4 regions of the Paenibacillus sp. WLX1005 genome follow, and region 1 is predicted to be linked to each of the others. Evidence: predicted binding sites of a transcription regulator. Region 1 holds the regulator's gene; each other region holds the start of a gene.
The links. Region 1 encodes Rex, which represses fermentation and respiration genes when NADH is low (regulators of the CRP and FNR family bind a similar motif). Its sites were predicted from a motif close to TTGTGAAATATTTCACAA; they were not measured.
Positions count from the first base shown of each region.

Region 2: a site for Rex is predicted at 2,494-2,511, ahead of qoxA (cytochrome aa3 quinol oxidase subunit II). Genes of this name have one in related genera too.
Region 3: a site for Rex is predicted at 1,591-1,608, ahead of ACE3MZ_RS12680 (cytochrome ubiquinol oxidase subunit I). Genes of this name have one in related genera too.
Region 4: a site for Rex is predicted at 2,855-2,872, ahead of nirB (nitrite reductase large subunit NirB). Genes of this name have one in related genera too.

Region 1 is NZ_CP176756.1:3,434,826-3,439,244, reverse strand. It holds gene dinG (ATP-dependent DNA helicase DinG) at 1-1,739, shown strand, start outside; gene ACE3MZ_RS14615 (redox-sensing transcriptional repressor Rex) at 1,736-2,395, shown strand; gene ACE3MZ_RS14610 (amidohydrolase) at 2,376-3,683, shown strand; gene ACE3MZ_RS14605 (DUF5590 domain-containing protein) at 3,719-4,252, shown strand.
Region 2 is NZ_CP176756.1:860,285-864,703, reverse strand. It holds gene ACE3MZ_RS03730 (cbb3-type cytochrome c oxidase subunit I) at 1-1,218, opposite strand, end outside; gene qoxA (cytochrome aa3 quinol oxidase subunit II) at 1,320-2,336, opposite strand; gene ACE3MZ_RS03720 (hypothetical protein) at 2,629-2,901, opposite strand; gene ACE3MZ_RS03715 (GH1 family beta-glucosidase) at 3,064-4,407, opposite strand.
Region 3 is NZ_CP176756.1:2,976,565-2,980,983, reverse strand. It holds gene ACE3MZ_RS12685 (cytochrome d ubiquinol oxidase subunit II) at 1-99, opposite strand, end outside; gene ACE3MZ_RS12680 (cytochrome ubiquinol oxidase subunit I) at 96-1,463, opposite strand; gene ACE3MZ_RS12675 (hypothetical protein) at 1,757-2,056, shown strand; gene ACE3MZ_RS12670 (hypothetical protein) at 2,252-3,376, opposite strand; gene ACE3MZ_RS12665 (M20 family metallopeptidase) at 3,430-4,419, opposite strand, start outside.
Region 4 is NZ_CP176756.1:4,499,916-4,504,334, reverse strand. It holds gene ACE3MZ_RS19265 (stalk domain-containing protein) at 1-1,096, shown strand, start outside; gene ACE3MZ_RS19260 (DUF1273 domain-containing protein) at 1,373-1,984, shown strand; gene ACE3MZ_RS19255 (DUF523 domain-containing protein) at 1,997-2,527, shown strand; gene nirB (nitrite reductase large subunit NirB) at 2,950-4,419, shown strand, end outside.

The sequences.
Region 1 (4,419 bases):
CAGCAACTGAAACCGGAGATGATGAGGAATTGAATATGGGCAACCGCGGCGGTGAATTCTGGGAAACGGTCGCAAGCGATACCGACTCTTGTCTGGGACGCGCCTGTCCGTGGTTTAAGCAATGCTACTATCACCGTGCCAAGCATGAAGCGGGAGCCGCAGATGTAGTGATCACGAATCACTCCAAGCTGTTTACCGACATCAAGGCAGGGCATCAGTTGCTGCCTTCGTATGAACGACTGGTCATCGACGAGGCGCATCATCTGGAAGATGTGGCAGGGAAGCATCTGGGCATGCACATGAAATATTTCACATTGGTGCAACCGTTGCTGCGCCTGTTCAAGGATAGCAAAAATGGTCAGCTTGCCGTACTGCGCCAACAGCTAGGATCATCCGGCAGTGAACGCGGCATGGAATGGGCGATTGCGATCGACAATCTGTATCCTGAATTGACGGATGTCAAAGAAGATTGGGATAAACTGAGCGAGTTGCTGTTTGCCCTTCTGCCACAGCGCAGCGATGCCGCACCGGGTGAAGCGAGTCAATTTACCCTGCGTCTGTTACCGCAAAACAAGCCCGAAGAGTGGGAAAAGATATCGGAACTGGAAAATCGCATTCATATTGCGCTCAGTCAGATCATCCGTCAGGGCGAACAAATGATGGGCAAAATCAAAGAGTCCGATGATATCTTGGCTAACGAAGGATTGGTTACCGACGTGACCGGACTGTTCAAAGATCTGGGTGCGGTACGCGATGATTTGCGTCATTTTGTTAAGCTGGACAGCGTAGAGACGGTGTACTGGTACGAAGCCAATGGCAATTACCGTAGCAAGTCGCTGCAAATGTATGCTGTTCCGGTTGATGTAAGTCAGCAGCTCAAAGAGCACTTTTTCGATAAAAAGAAAAGTATCATTCTAACGTCTGCAACACTCTCCATCGACAAAACATTCCAGTATATGATCGAACAGCTGGGACTCAAGGAAGCGGAGCAGCAGAACAAGCTCAATACGGTCATGCTAGAATCGCCATTCAATTATCGCGAGCAATCGCTTGTATTGATTCCGCGCGATTTTCCAAGTCTAAAAGGCAATGTGGGCGATCAGAACTTTGTGTCCATGCTCGCCGATTCGTTGGCAGATGCTGCCAAAGCGACAAGAGGACGTATGCTGGTATTATTTACCTCCTATCGGATGCTCAAGCAGGTGTATGAGCCATTGAAAGAGAATTTATCTACAAGTGAGATTGCCGTATTCGGTCAGGGCGTGGATGGCGGCAGCCGCACCAAGTTGACGCGTCGTTTTCAGGAGCATCCGGCTTCCGTATTGCTCGGAACAAGCAGCTTCTGGGAAGGCGTCGATATTCCAGGCGAGGCGCTGACCTGCTTGGCGATTGTGCGGTTGCCATTCCAGCCGCCAAATCATCCGCTCGTAGAAGCCAAAAGTGAACGTTTGAAAAAAGAAAAGAAAAACCCATTTATGAAATTATCCGTGCCGCAGGCAGTGATCCGGTTCAAGCAGGGCTTTGGACGTCTCGTCCGAACGGCAAACGACCGAGGAATCGTACTCATTTATGATACGCGGGTGATAGAGGCATATTACGGCAGACATTTCTTGTATTCCCTGCCGGGTCCCAAAATGGAACATATGCCGACCCACCAGATGATTCCCCGTATCGCCGAATGGCTGGAACAACGACCGCTTGAAACGGAAGCTGCAAATCAAGAGGGGGAGCAAGCATGAAATCCGAAAAAATATCTGAAGCTGTCGTGCGAAGATTACCTGTCTATCTGAGATATCTGAATGAGCTGCATACCCGCGAGGTGCCTACTGTTTCCTCGCAGGAGCTGGGGCAAAAGCTGGATCTGAATCCGGCACAAATCCGCAAGGATCTCGCCTATTTCGGCGACTTTGGACGCAAAGGCATTGGCTATGATGTATCGTATCTAATCGAGAAGATTCGTCATATTCTGAAGCTGGATCAGCAGATCAATGTGGCACTGATCGGTGCCGGTAATCTGGGACATGCTCTGTCCAACTATAATGCGTACTTACAAGAAACGATGAAGATTATCGCTGTATTCGATTCGTACGAGCCGAAGGTCGGCAGCAAGATCAATACATTGACCGTACAACCGATTAGCGAATTGTCGCATGCGGTAAAAGAACAAAATATCCGCGTCGGCATTATCACTGTGCCGAATACGGAAGCGCAGCGTGTCGCGGATCAGTTGATTGAAGCGGGCATCGAGGCGATTCTGAATTTTGCACCGATTATTTTGAGAACACCACCGCATGTGCGTGTGCATACAGCTGATTTTACGACCGATCTGCTCAGTCTGGCTTATTACCTTGAAGATGGAAAGGAATTAGAAATTAATGAACAACTCTCCGAGTAAATGGATCATCAAAAATGGTATTTTCGCCGTACCTAACGCCGAGAAGCCAGTACTGCACGGTTATATGGTCGTTGAGGATGACCTGATTACGTATATTGGCGAAGAGGAGCCACAGGTAGGCGATGACGTTGCTGTTGTGGACGGACGCCACCAATTCTTCATCCCGGGTCTAGTGAACAGTCACGGTCATGCGGCGATGTCGCTGCTGCGCGGCTTCGGCGACGATCTGGCGCTGCAAGTATGGTTGCAGGAGAAAATGTGGCCGATGGAAGCCAAATTTACGAGCGATGATGTCTACACTGGAACCGCGCTGTCGGTACTGGAAATGCTCAAAGGCGGCACTACCACATTCCTCGATATGTACGATCGTTCTGAGCGTGTCGCAGAAGTCGTAGAGCAATCCGGCATGAGAGCCGTACTGATGAGAGGCGTTATCGGTCTGTGTTCAGAAGAAGAACAAAAGCAAAAGCTGAACCAATCGATTCAATTCGTACGCGACTGGCATGGCAAAGCAGACGGACGCATCACAACGATGATGTCTCCGCATGCGCCTTACACCTGTCCGCCTGCTTATATCGAGCAATTCGTGCAAGCTGCACACGATCTGGATGTGCCGCTGCATACCCATATGTCCGAAACGATTGCCGAAGTAGAGCAAAACGTTCGTGATTACGGTCTGCGTCCGGTTGCCCATCTGGAGAAATTGGGTATGTTCACCCGTCCCACATTGCTGGCACATGCCGTGCATCTGAATGACGAAGAGATTGCTACACTGGCAGCTCATAACGTTACTATTTCCCACAATCCGGGTAGCAACCTGAAGCTTGCCAGCGGTGTAGCACGCGTGCCGGATCTGTTAAAAGCCGGTGTCATCGTATCTCTCGGTACAGACGGCCCAGCCAGCAACAATAACCTTGATATGTTTGAGGAAATGCGTCTAGCAGCGCTCATTCACAAAGGTGTATCTGGCGATCCAACCGCTGTACCTGCATCGGAAGCATTGCTCATGGGTACAGAATACGGTGCCAAATCGGTATTCCTAAACAATACTGGTACGTTCAAAGTCGGTATGAAGGCAGATATTACGTCGCTCAATATCGATCAGCCGCATTTCCTGCCGTTCACCGATTTTATTTCTCATACGGTCTATTCTGCATGTGCCAAAGACGTGCTGCATGTATGGGTAGATGGCAAACAGCTGATCAAAGACGGTGTATCGCTGACACTGGATGAAGAGAAAATTCGCCGCGAAGCACAATCGGCATTTGAAGGCTTGCTTACACGCTGACCGAAAGCGTAACGATACAGAAAGGATGGCGTGTCTTGCGAAATTTGGGAACGGGTAAATGGATTGCGATCATCATTACAGTGGTCGGTCTGATTATTCTGGGTGTAAACCAGTTTTATGTACATGTGATGGCAAAGCCGTGGAGTCAGGAGCAGGCGGCACTGGAAGTAGCGCAGCAAAATGCCAAGCTGTCTGCTGTAACGACAAGCTATCACTCCGTATGGAATGAAAAGTCCATCTACTGGGTCATTCAGGGTCAGAACGATCAGCAGCAGGATGTGATGGTCTGGGTAAAATTTAACGAAGACGGTACACCAGCTGAAGGCACTAACGCTGTACATGTCGAGAAAACTGCCGGTACGATCACACAGCAGCGAGCAGCAGAGCTGTTGCAACAAGATCTGCCCGGCGCCGAGGCAGTTCGCGCTGTCCCCGGCTCGTACAACGGCAAGTATGCTTGGCAAGTATTTGCCAAGTCGGGCGATACGTATTACTACGTATTTTATAACTTCCGCGACGGCACTAAGCTGGGCGGACCAATGCAATTGCCGAATACGCTCACTCCGTAATATGAAGCTGTGCTGATGATGTTATATACGACCATCTGTATGTACGAGAAACTCTAACAAGAAATTTCAACAAGGAATTTCAATAAGAAATTCTAATGAGAAGTTCTAATGAGAAACTCCATGTATAAAAAGAATCCGACGACACGCAAAGCTGCGCATCGTTGGAT
Region 2 (4,419 bases), 2.6 Mb from region 1:
AGCAGGTGCAACCGAGAGCAGTACCCCTGTCATACCACCGACGATAAATGCCGGGATAAACGCGACCGTCCAAAGCATGGGCAGATCGAAGCGGATACGTCCGCGGTACATTGTGAACAACCAGTTGAATATTTTAACCCCTGTCGGGATTGCGATCAACATCGTGGACAAAGCGAAGAAGGCGTTGACGTCTGCACCGGAACCCATCGTGAAGAAGTGATGCGCCCAAGTAAAGAACGATACAAACGCGATGATCATCATCGCAAAGACCATGGAAGTGTAACCGAACAGCTTTTTGCGTGAGAACACGCTGACGACTTCGGAGAAGATACCGAACGCCGGCAAGATAACGATATATACCTCAGGGTGACCCCACATCCATATCAAGTTGATATACATCATCGGGTTACCCCCACCGTCAAGGGTGAAGAAGTGGCCGCCCCCAAACCGGTCGAGGAACAGCAGTGCCAGTGTAACAGTCAGAATCGGGAATGCGAAGATGATGATTACGCATGTTGCGAATACCGACCAAGTGAACATTGGCATTTTCATCATTGTCATGCCTGGTGCACGCATTTTGATGATGGTAACGAGGAAGTTGATACCTGTTGCCAGGGAACCAATACCAGAGATCTGAATACCCCAGATGTAGAAGTTCTGACCCGGACCCGGGTTAAACTGCATCTCCGACAATGGTGGATAACTGAGCCAACCTGCGTCCGGCGAACCGCCGATAACGAAGGAAAGGTTAAACAGCATCGCACCGAGGAAGAACAGCCAGAAGCTCAGGGAGTTCAAATACGGGAACGCAACGTCGCGCGCGCCAATCTGTAGCGGAACGACAACGTTGAACAAACCGAACATAAACGGCATCGCCATAAATAAGATCATAACTACGCCGTGCGTAGTGAAGACTTGGTTATAATGCTCAGGATGCAAAAACTCAAAGTTTGGAATCGCTAGCTGCGTACGCATCATCAGGGCATCAACGCCACCGCGGAACATCATGATGATGGCAGCCAGGATATACATGATACCGATCTTTTTGTGGTCAACGGTAGTCAACCAGTTACGCCAGAGCCATTTCCACTTTTTGAAATAGGTCAATCCAGCAACGATGGCAATCGATACCAATGCAATGGATACGTCTGCACCGTAAATCAGCGGATCACCGGTGACGAAAAACTCGGATGCAAACTGTTTAATATTTTCGAGCATCGTGGAGCTCCTTTCACTGTCTTTATCTATACCGTGTCAGGCAGACAACAGTATAATGCAGCATTGTATCAATGCCAGAACATCATTCAACCGACAGAGGATTACTTGGAATCCGTACCCAATCCATCATGCTGTTGATTGGATTCACTGTCTGTACCCATGTCGCTTTGACCTTCATTGCTCTCACCTTCACCGGTTTGAGTCTGAGGAGTCGTATGGGATGCACGATCAGTATCAGCAATACCGCCTGGCAGATATTTGCCCACCAGTTGTTGGAACAAATTGTCCGGGAACGCCGAGAAGAATTGCTTTTCAGCTGTACCTGGAGTCGACAGCGATTGGTACGTATCCATAGTCATTGGCTGAGACTCAGTTTTCACTTTGTTCACCCATGCCTGATAGTCCGCATCGCTCACTGCATTTACGTCAAATCTCATGTCGCCAAAGTGCTCACCACTAAAGTTTGCACCGGAACCGAAATACGTGCCTGTATGGTCTGCCTGCAAATACAAGGTCATCGCCATACCAGACATTGTATAAATCTGACCACCCAGCTGCGGAATCCAGAAGGAGTTCATCGGAGCATCGGAAGTCAATTCAAAACGGATTGGCGTATCTTCAGGAATGGTCAATGTGTTCACAGACGCGATTCCCTCTTCAGGATAGAAGAACGCCCATTTCCAGTCCATCGATACTGCCTGGATGGTTACGGGTTGCTTTTGTGACTGAATAGCCACGGAAGGTTCGAGCGCGTACGTATAACGTACCGTTACGATACCAATAATGGCGATTACGACAATCGGAATGCCCCACCAAATGGATTCAAGCAATGTGCTATGGCTGAAATCCGGATCGTATTTCGCCTTTCTGCCCGGCTTGTCACGATATCTCCATACAATGACAAATGTCAGTATGGTAGTTGGTACGATGACAATCGCGGTCAGAATCGTAGAAATGATAATGATATCCCGTTGTCCTTCTGCAATAGGGCCTTTCGGATTGAGAACAGCGTAGTTACTGGAGCCAGTAGCTAACGCCCACACCGTCAGGGCCAGCGACAGAACAGTTACAACCAGAAGAACCCATAACATAAGGCGCGAACCTGGTTTTTTGTTCATCTTGATCCCCTTTCTCACTTAACGCTCATGACGTTCATAATATTGAAACCACACATTCCTATGGTAACACTAAGTGTGCTTTTTGCGTATCCATAGAAGGTGTAAATTTCAGTTTTTTTTGGCTTGTTAACAAATCTGTCAATTTATTAGTAACCAAAAGTGAATGATTTCACATTATTTCAAGATTAACATATTTTTATTTCAACAAAAAGCCCCTTTAAGAATAAATCTTAAAAGGGCCGTATTCATGTTGTTTGTTGCATACTATACATCTGTTAACAACGTATAACTATTAATCATCTTTAATGCCTTCTTTGCCCTCATCGCTGCGAGCCTGCATCGATCCAAGCCATTTACCAAGCGAATAAATGATCGCAAAAGCCGCCAAACAGCCTACTCCCATCATCAATCCCAAGTTATTGTCGTTAAATGGTTGAAGATTGAATACAATCAGCAGGATACCGGCAGCACAGGCAATCCATGCCACGATACTGAGCATACGGCTCAGTCCATACGTATTTTGCGCTGATGTTCTATTACGGGGACTTTTCGAGTTGGTAGCCATGGAATCCACTCCCCTTTCTTCGTAGTTGTTTTGCTAGTATGTGTACCGGTGATCACTTGCATGCATTCAATATTGGATCGCATCGGTATGCTATACTGCCTATTACCACAAAATAGGGTCTTTGATTCGCTCGTCCCATTTATATTTTAAAGATCGATCGTATTAACGCGTTTCCATCCAGTTATTACGCACCACATTCTGATACCAGTAATAACTTTCCTTCGGTGTACGCACCTGAGTACGGAAATCGACATGCACCAGCCCAAAACGCATACGATATCCTTCTGCCCATTCAAAATTATCCATGAGCGACCATGCCATATATCCTTTCAGATGAATACCGTCGTTGATCAGACGGTGTACCTGAGCAATATGCTGTTGCAAATAGTAGACGCGAATCACGTCATTCACTTTACCATTTATCGGACATTCATTAATACAAGCGCCGTTCTCGGTAATATAGATATCGTTGTTGCCGTATTTTTGTAGATAGTGAATGACATCATACAGACCGGTCGCATCAATCGGCCAACCGATATCGGTCTTGAACAGCCCCATATCTACTTCTTCACTTTGCAAAGAACCAGCGGATGCGTTATACCGATTAACAGTTGGATGATAATAATTGATACCTAGCAGATCAATCGGTTGCGCGATAATCTCCAGATCGCCATCTTGAATAGGCGGCGTTGCGCCTGCTTGCTGGAACCATTCATATAGAGAAGATGGATATTGTCCTTTGTAGATCGGATCAAGGAACCAGTCGGCATACACTTCAATATTACGGTCACAAGCAGCGCGGTCTTCCGGACGCTTGCTGTAAGGAACCGCCCACGCGACATTCGGCGCGATTCCGATCTGTCCTTCCAGTTGCAGTTCACGGAATAGCTTCACTGTATGTCCATGCGCTACTAGAACATGATGCCCAACATTCAGCGCCATTTGCAGATCCTCATTCCCCGGCGCATGCTTGCCTTCCAGATTGGACAGAAAAGCGATGCACCACGGTTCATTGAACGTGAGCCAAAATTTGATTTTGCCGGAAAATTCACGGAAGATCACTTCGGCATATTTGACAAAAGCATCGATAGTGCGTCGATTCTCCCAACCACCTACATCCTGCAATGCCTGTGGAAGATCCCAGTGATATAACGTACAAAAAGGCTCAATTCCCGCTTCCAGCAACGCATCTACAAAACGATGGTAAAACTCAATGCCTTCACGGTTAATCTCTCCATCCCCATCTGGAATAATACGCGGCCATGCTACCGAGAAGCGATACGTATCAATACCGAGTTCTTTCATTATAGCAATATCTTCTTCATACCGATGGTAGCTGTCACAAGCGATATCCCCATTATGCCCGTTATACACTTTGCCTGGCGTATGAGCGAATGTATCCCAGATCGACAATCCGCGTCCATCTTCCTGATACGCGCCTTCAATCTGATACGATGCGGTCGCTGTGCCCCAGCGAAAATCCTTTGGAAATTGGAAAATAGTCATAATCGAAACCCT
Region 3 (4,419 bases), 460 kb from region 1:
AAAGGCAAAAAATCCTGCGCCAAAATCAATAGATGCAATTATCAAATATCCGTACAGAAAAATCCACAATACCGAAATGCCGACCATTTCATAACTCATGATGTCAGATCACCTGCTTCCTTGGACAACGTTGCCTCTGCATGTGCCGCCTTTTCTAGCTCGGCTTCTGCGGGATTGTTACGGAACAGTCGACGCAGCACGACAATGCACAATGTGCCGAGAATAATGTATAGCAATAAAAAGACGAAAAAGAGCGGCATAATACTTGGTGAAGTGGTGGCTGCTTCGTCCACACGCATATAACCACGAATGATCCATGGCTGTCGTCCGACTTCAGCATAAAACCAGCCTAGCTCTACCGCGAGAAAAGCAAGCGGTGCACCGAACACAATCGTGCGCAGCATCCAGCGATGATGCTCGTTACGCTTTTTCCAGAATAGGAGTACAAAGAACAGCACAGACACAGCCAGTAACGCAAAGCCGATGCTAACCATAAAATCGAACAAATAATGCACCAGTAGCGGCGGTTGCTCATCGGCAGGAAATTCGTTCAACCCTGTAACTTCGGCATTAAAATCGCTAAATGCCAAAAAGCTGAGTGCTTTTGGTAGATGTAGCGCACCAATCACTTCGCGTTCCGCATTCAACCAGCCGAGAAAGATCAGATCGGCACCTTTTTCAGTCTCAAAATGCCATTCGGCAGCAGCTAGCTTTTCCGGCTGATGCTCTGCGAGAAACTTGGCGGAAACATCGCCTGCAAATGCAGTCAAAAAGCTGAAAAGCAGCAGCACGCTCATCATTAACTTGAGCGCTTTTTGGCTGTATACAGAAGCCCCTTTTTTGAGAATGGAAAATGCGGCGATGGCTGCTAGCAGGGCGGCACCAGTCATATAAGCGGATGTGAGTACGTGAAATACTTTGGATGGTGTTGCTTCATTAAACATCGCTTGCAGCGGATAGATTGCCGTAAATTGTCCATTCTCCAGTACGAATCCGTCCGGTTGATTCATAAAACCGTTGACCGTAGTAATAAAAACAGCAGACATGGCTGCGCCCAGAACAATCGGGATCGTTAATAGCCAGTGAAGATACGGATTGCGGAATCGCTCCCACGTATACAGATAGATGCCTAGAAAAATAGCTTCAAAGAAAAAAGCAAATACTTCCATGAATAGCGGGAGCGCAATCACATTCCCAGCAAGCTGCATAAAGTTAGGCCAAACCAATGCCAATTGCAACGAAATGGCAGTTCCTGTGACCACACCTACGGCAACGGAAATGATAAATCCTCTAGTCCAACGCTTTGCCATTAACGTATAATGCTTGTCTTTTTTGCGAATACCGACTAATTCTGCGATTGAGATCATAAGTGGAATGGCAACGCCAATCGTTGCGAAGATAACATGAAAAGATAAGGTCAGCCCGGTTACCAATCGGCTCCATAATACTGTGTCGATGATCATATGTGATATCCCTTCTTTTAACTACTCTATAATGAGAGTCTTAATGGAGCCTAGCGTACCAATTTTTTTATTAGCGATGTGATATTTAATACAATTTTCAAACAAATAACAAAGATTTAAGTCAATTTAGTGAAAAAATGCACAATAACTCTTTGGAGCTATTGCATTTAGAGGAGTAATTCTGGATAGCTGTATTTAACGACAGAGTTACTGTTTTTGTGTGACTGATTGAATAGAAGTATACTAATATCATAGGAGTCAAGTTTTGAACTGAAAGATAAAGGAGAATCTCAATGCAAAAAATAAGCCATTCCTTCAGCGGTGCCCTTCGAACGTTTTCGTTCTGGATTGCAAATGGGACAGTTGGATTACCATTACTTAACGGTATGGATTACTCATGTATATTTGAAGAACCGAGTGCTTTGGAGCAAGTATATGCGATTTTTGCTAATGTCATCGAGATGGATGAGAATGGCGTAGTTTGTAATGCAAAGCATGCAGAAATGAGAGCAGCGCAGTTCATTCGTAGTTATATTGATGAACAATACAAAGTGGAGCCAGAATTTGAGAATTGGGAAGTAGCACTTTATTAGATAGGATGAGCTTATATTGTGTAGAAAAGGGACCTTCTAAAGTAGATTAACTTTTAAGCAGGTGCATGTATACTTACTATAGTATTGGGAAATATCTCAAGACGACAAAAAGGAAGGTAGCGAATGATGCCACCTTCCTTTTACTTATAATAATTGAATGCTCTATTGCGCTCCACACCAAAATAAAAATTCCAATCACGAACTGCTACTACACGAGCTGCACGAACTTCCGCTGCTGCATGAGCTACTACTACACGAGCTACTGCTGCACGAACTACCGGAATGATCCGAGTGATTCGAATGATGTCCGCCGGAGTGACCCGAATTATAGTCTGAACCGGAAGAACCCGTTCCGCATGCTGAACTGGAGTGCGAGGTCGCTTGGGAATGTTGCTGTTGCACGTCTGTTGGCAAATGGGAATTGATAGATGAACAGAAATCCGCAGGTGGCAAAGCTGAATAGTATACACATGCCGCTGCTGCCGTACCCAGTCCATAATTGTTATCGCTATAATAACTGGATGTGTACGAGCTACTAGAATCAGAACTGCTATTGGGGTTGGCTGTACGATTCCGGTGATCGCCCGGTTTATTACCTTGTAGCACTGCTTGATTATGCGCCTGAAAACGCTGATTCAGATACAAAATCGCCTGCTTGGCTTCCGGGCTATGTTCAAATGTCGCCCGATTGTACGTCCATTGACCCTGCTGATTCGGATGAAACATCAGTAATTCATTAATCGTGGACTTCGATAACGGAAACCGGAAGAGGCTTCCCCACAAATACGAATTGGCGCGCTCCATTGGGAATAGCTCCGCATATGCCCAATCAAATAGCGCTCGTTGATCTGGTAGCGATACTTTGCCACCATGCGGAGAATGATGCAGCATATACCCATAAAATTGCTCACAAAATTGCTGATAATCCCGTGTAAACATCAACATTTCATGCCATACACTATCCACTTTATCGCTAAACATCGGTACTTCACGAAACAGAGCACAGAGCAGCAGATAACGCTTCATCTCAAACCAGCGCCATTCGTACTCATCCCGACTCAATTCTGGATGCTCGGTCAATATGCGCTGGCGCAGCTGATGGTCATAATGATCCGGTAACGATTGCAACAACTTGTGCGCTAACGGTTCGCAAGGATGACCGGGCGGCACTAGATGAGCAGGAGGGGGAGAATGTTTACGGAAAAATCGCTCATCCTGCGCTGCAAGACGACCTTGCTGCTGCGATTTGCTTTTGGATACATTAATGATAATCAAAACGACAACAAATATAACAATAACGACTGTAAATGACGTGGGCATAACGTATAACCTCCATTCATATACACATCAGGAATATAAAATCGATAACAATATTAGAGTACAGCTTGCTTCTGCACACGCTGTTCAAATTCGCGGCGAATCTCTCGTAGCAATTCACTATCGGTCATTACGTCAAACGCCGTTTCTGCCAACACAATTCCGGTGAAAATCATAGCATCCAGCGCTTGCGGTTCCTGCGCGCGATCACGGAAACCAATGCTATGCAGTTCATGCTTTTCGTCCGTTACTTTCATATAAGGATGAATTGCCGGACAGCGTACGGAGACATTACCGAGATCAAGCGAACCTGCATCTTTGCCAGAATGAATTTCGTCTGGGGCAATACCGTTAGCAATCAGGTTGCGGTTAAACGTAGCCGATAGTGTCTGATTCGTAATCAGCTCATCATAGGAATATTCGTAATTAGAAATCTCCACACGGCAACCGGTTTGCAGTGCCGCACCGTGAGCGACGTTTTTTACACGTTCTACCAGCTCATTTGTATACGCACGACTACTTGAACGTACATAAAATTGTGCAGACGCATAATCTGGAATGACATTGGCAGCTACACCGCCATGATTAATAATGCCATGAATCCGTGTATCACTACGCGTTTGTTGTCGCATTGCATTTACGCCGTTAAATAGTTGCAATACCGCATCCAATGCGTTGATACCATGCTGTGGACTAGCTGCCGCATGAGCCGATTTACCAAAATACTCAAATTGTAGCGCATCCATCGCCAGCGAAATTCCCGATTCTTCATACGCATAATACGGATGCGCCATCATCGCAAAATCGCAGTCATCAAACCAGCCTGCTGCTGCCATCGGAACCTTCGCCCCGCGCGTTTCCTCTGCTGGTGTACCATACACGCGAATCGTACCGCCAATCTCATCGAGTACACTTTTTAGCCCAACCGCCGCACAGACACTCATCATACAAATCAGATGATGCCCGCACGCATGCCCAATCTCAGGCAACGCATCATACTCACACATCAACCCGACAACAGGACCCGGCTTTGCTGCCGAATACGT
Region 4 (4,419 bases), 1.1 Mb from region 1:
ATCCGACAGCGGAACACTGACACTGACCGACTCAACTATCACCAAAACCGGCGATACATCGTCTGAAGATAACAGTAACTTTTACGGTCTGAATGCTGCGGTTCTGTCGGAATCCGGCAGTACAGTTACCGTGAAAAATACATCCATTACGACCGATGCGGACGGCTCTAACGCTACCTTCTCCACTGGCGAAGGCTCGGTACTGAACATCTCCGATTCCACCATCCAAACGAGTCAAGATTCCTCGCGCGGTCTGGATGCAACGATGACTGGTACAGTCAACGCGACGAATGTGAAGATCACGACAGCTGGCGAACACGCTGCCGCAATTGCTACCGATCGTGGTGAAGGTACAGTGAATGTAACTGGCGGCACAATGAACACATCCGGCGAAGGCTCACCAGGCATCTATTCTACTGGTAAGATTACCGTATCCGGTGCGACGATCAAAGCAACTGGCTCCGAAGCTGTCGTTATCGAAGGTCGCAACTCCGCTACGGTGAAAAATACATCCCTGACTGGTGCAGGTACACGCGGTGTCATGATCTATCAAAGCTATTCCGGCGATGCTGAAGATGGCACAGGTACATTTACAATGACTGGCGGCTCGCTCAATGCAACTGCTGGACCGATCTTCTATTCTACGAATACGGATGCAGTCATTAACCTGACCAATGCCGATGTAACGGGAGCTTCCGGCACGCTGTTGCAGGCTCAAGCTGACAAATGGGGCACCACCGGTTCCAATGGTGCGATTGTGACGTTAAATGCGAATAATCAAGAGCTGTCCGGCAATGTTATCGGTGATAGCCTGAGCACGATTACGCTCAAACTGGCTACTGGTAGCACTTGGTCAGGCGCACTGAACAGCGATCAGAAGCTGAAATCGGCAACCTTGAAGCTGGATGCAACGAGCAGCTGGAACGTAACTGCCAATTCCTACGTGACTGCTCTGACTGACAGCGACACAACGCTGGCAAATATCAACGACAACGGTCATACGATCTACTACGACGCCGACAACAGTGCCAACAGCTGGCTGAACGGCAAAACGGTAACCTTGCAGGACGGTGGTAAACTGACTCCGATATCATAAGAGACTTGCATACTCGTATGCTCGCGTATAAAATCAATGGATTGTTCGTGTGTGATATGTAGTAATAATGATTGAAATGAGTCGTTCTATACCTCTATGTGACTTACGCGTCTACGTGAAATATCCAGAACATCAATCGCTTGTTCATAATTGTAGCCTGCTGCCTTCAATGGAGCAGGCTTTTCACTTTTCGTCCGGTAACATGATATGATGAATAACAGAATCATGTATAGGGACATCATAGAACAATGGAAACGGAAGCGGAGGCAGAACAGCATGAAGAATCTACTCGTCACCGGCTACCGTGCGCATGAACTGAGCATTTTCAGTCAAAAGCATGAAGGCATCCACTATATCCGTCAGGCGATCCGCAGTAAGCTAATTCCGCTGCTGGAAGAAGGCTTGGAATGGGTGATTACGCCCGGACAGTACGGCGTCGATCTGTGGGCATGCGAGACGGCAATTGAATTGAAGCAAGAGTATCCGCAGCTGCGGGTGTCGATATTGTCCGCATTTGCTAATCCAGAGGAACGTTGGAGCGATGACAAGAAGGACTATTACAATCAGATTTTGAAAGGCATTGATTTCCACGGCATCGTCAGCAACCAGCCGTATCAGGGCATCTGGCAATTCAAAGCGCGTGATGAACTGCTGTTCCGCAAAACAGACGGCATTGTGCTAGTATATGACGAAGATGCAGGAGAAGGCAGCCCGCGCTTCGTAAAAGAAGAAGCGCTCAAGCGTCAGCAGGAGGAAGGGTATCGTTATATTAGCATCAGCTCCGAGGATATTCAGGGCATTGCTGACGAAGAGCGATTGGAGCAGCAATGGGAAGAACCGGAGATGGAGAGGAACGGTAGCCGGAATGAATTGGGCGATGAGATTTGAGGAGGGATGGACATGATCGGAATCAGTGCATGTCTGACTGGTGCCGCTTGCCGGTACGACGGACGCAGCAATCTGGTACAGCCGCTGGATGAAATGATCTCAGCAGGCACAGCCGTCGCTTTTTGCCCGGAAGTGCTGGGCGGTCTGAGTACACCACGCGAACCGGCGGAGATTGTGGGTGGTACATCAGAGGATGTATGGGAAGGACAGGCAAAAGTGCTGACGGTATCCGGTGAAGATGTGACGGCTGCTTTTCAACACGGTGCACAGCTTGCACTGGAACAAGCGCAGCAGGCTGGTATTACAATAGCAGTGTTAAAAGCGAACAGCCCATCCTGCGGCAGTCGGATGGTATACGATGGCACCTTCAGCGGCAGCAAATTGCCTGGCTCGGGTCTAACGGCTGCACTATTTCGCCGTCATGGCATTATCGTGCTGGATGAACATATGCTGGAGCAATTGCCGGATATGGTTGCTGGTAACGCTGAACAGAGCAAAGTTACTGACCATCCGTCTCCATGCAGATCGGTAGATACCGTGTAACGTTTGCATGAGAGTACACACCATGCGATTGACGTCATCTGAATAGGATGTGGATCGCATGGTGTGTACTTTTATTTTGAATACATAAAAAATACATAGATAGGTTCGGAATTTAAAATTATATATAGTCAAATGTTATTCACATTTGGATGAAGATAGCAAAGATTCGATTATTTCGTATGTTTCTTGTTAGCTGAATTTTTGCAAGCTAACTATACGCAGCAGGTAGGCTTCTTACAAAAAATAAGGTGATCTAGATCACATCATGCCTATTTTACCAGCGGTATACTGAGTACATCAAAAGCATTTAATTTTAGATATTAAAGATTGTGAAATATGTAACATATTTATGATACATCACCCTATAGATAGGCATATCATTGCCGAAGCGACAACAACAGAAATAAACGGAGGGAAACGCAATGACCACAACACGCGAACGACTTGTACTGATTGGAAACGGAATGGCAGGCGTAGCAACACTGGAGCAGATTATCAAATTAGGCGGCAATTATGATATCACCGTCATCGGTAGCGAACCACATCCGAACTATAACCGGATCATGCTGTCCTACGTACTGGAAGGCAGTCAGACGATTGATGATATCGTGCTGAACAGCCGCGAATGGTATGAGGAGAATGGCATCACGCTGCATACTGGTGTCACAGTCACATCGATTGACAATGACAATCGCCTGATCATGACAGATAACGGCACAGCGGTTCCTTACGACAAAGTGATTATCGCTACTGGCTCCAGCTCGCTCATTCTACCGATTCCGGGTCATGACAAGCAAGGTGTTGTCGGTTTCCGCGATATTGCAGATTGTCATCAGATGATGGAAGCAGCAGCTCATTATCCGCGCGCAGCCGTTATCGGCGGCGGATTGCTCGGTCTGGAAGCCGCCAAAGGTCTGGTTAGTCTCGGCATGGACGTCACGGTTGTGCATCTGATGAACGATCTGATGGAACGTCAACTGGATTACGTCGCTGCCGCTATGCTGAAAAAAGAACTGGAATCGCAAGGCATCAAATTCATGATGGGTGCACAAACGGCTGAACTGCAAGGCGGCGAACGCGTAGAAAGCCTATTGTTCAAAGATGGAACCGTACTGGAAGCTGACTTTGTCGTGATGGCAGCCGGTATCCGTCCGAATATAGCAGTGGCACGTAATAGTGGAATTGAAACAGAACGCGGCATTCTGGTTAACGACTATTTGCAAACATCGATGGACAACGTATATGCTGTCGGCGAATGCGTACAGCATCGTGGTAGCTGCTACGGCTTGGTTGCTCCACTATTTGAACAAGGTATGGTACTTGCCAAACACATTTGCGGCAATCCAGCGACTCCATATGAAGGTTCGACCGTATCCACCAAATTGAAAATCTCCGGCGTCGATGTATTCTCGGCTGGCGTCTTTATCGAAAATGAACAACAATCCGTCATCACCGCGCGTGATGATTGGAAGAAAACATATAAAAAGATCATTTTGCAAGACAATATGATCGTCGGTGCCGTCCTGTTTGGCGATATTAACGATTCGGCACAATTGCAAAAATTGATCCGCGATGGCGCACCGATGACTGACGAGCTGTATGCTGAGCTGATGGGCACCGGCGGTTGCAGTCATGGCAAGAAAAAAGCTTCGGTTGAAACGATGTCGGATGACGAAATCGTCTGCGGTTGTAACGGTGTCACCAAGCTGGATATCGTTAGCGCGATTCAGGACAAAGGGCTGACCAGCGTGGACGAGATCAAAGCTTGCACAGGTGCAACCCGCTCGTGTGGCGGTTGTAAACCGGTTGTGGAACAAATTCTGCAATTCGTCCTCGGTGACGGCGCAGCTGTCGCTTCGAGCCAAGGAATGTGCGCTTGTACAACCCACAGC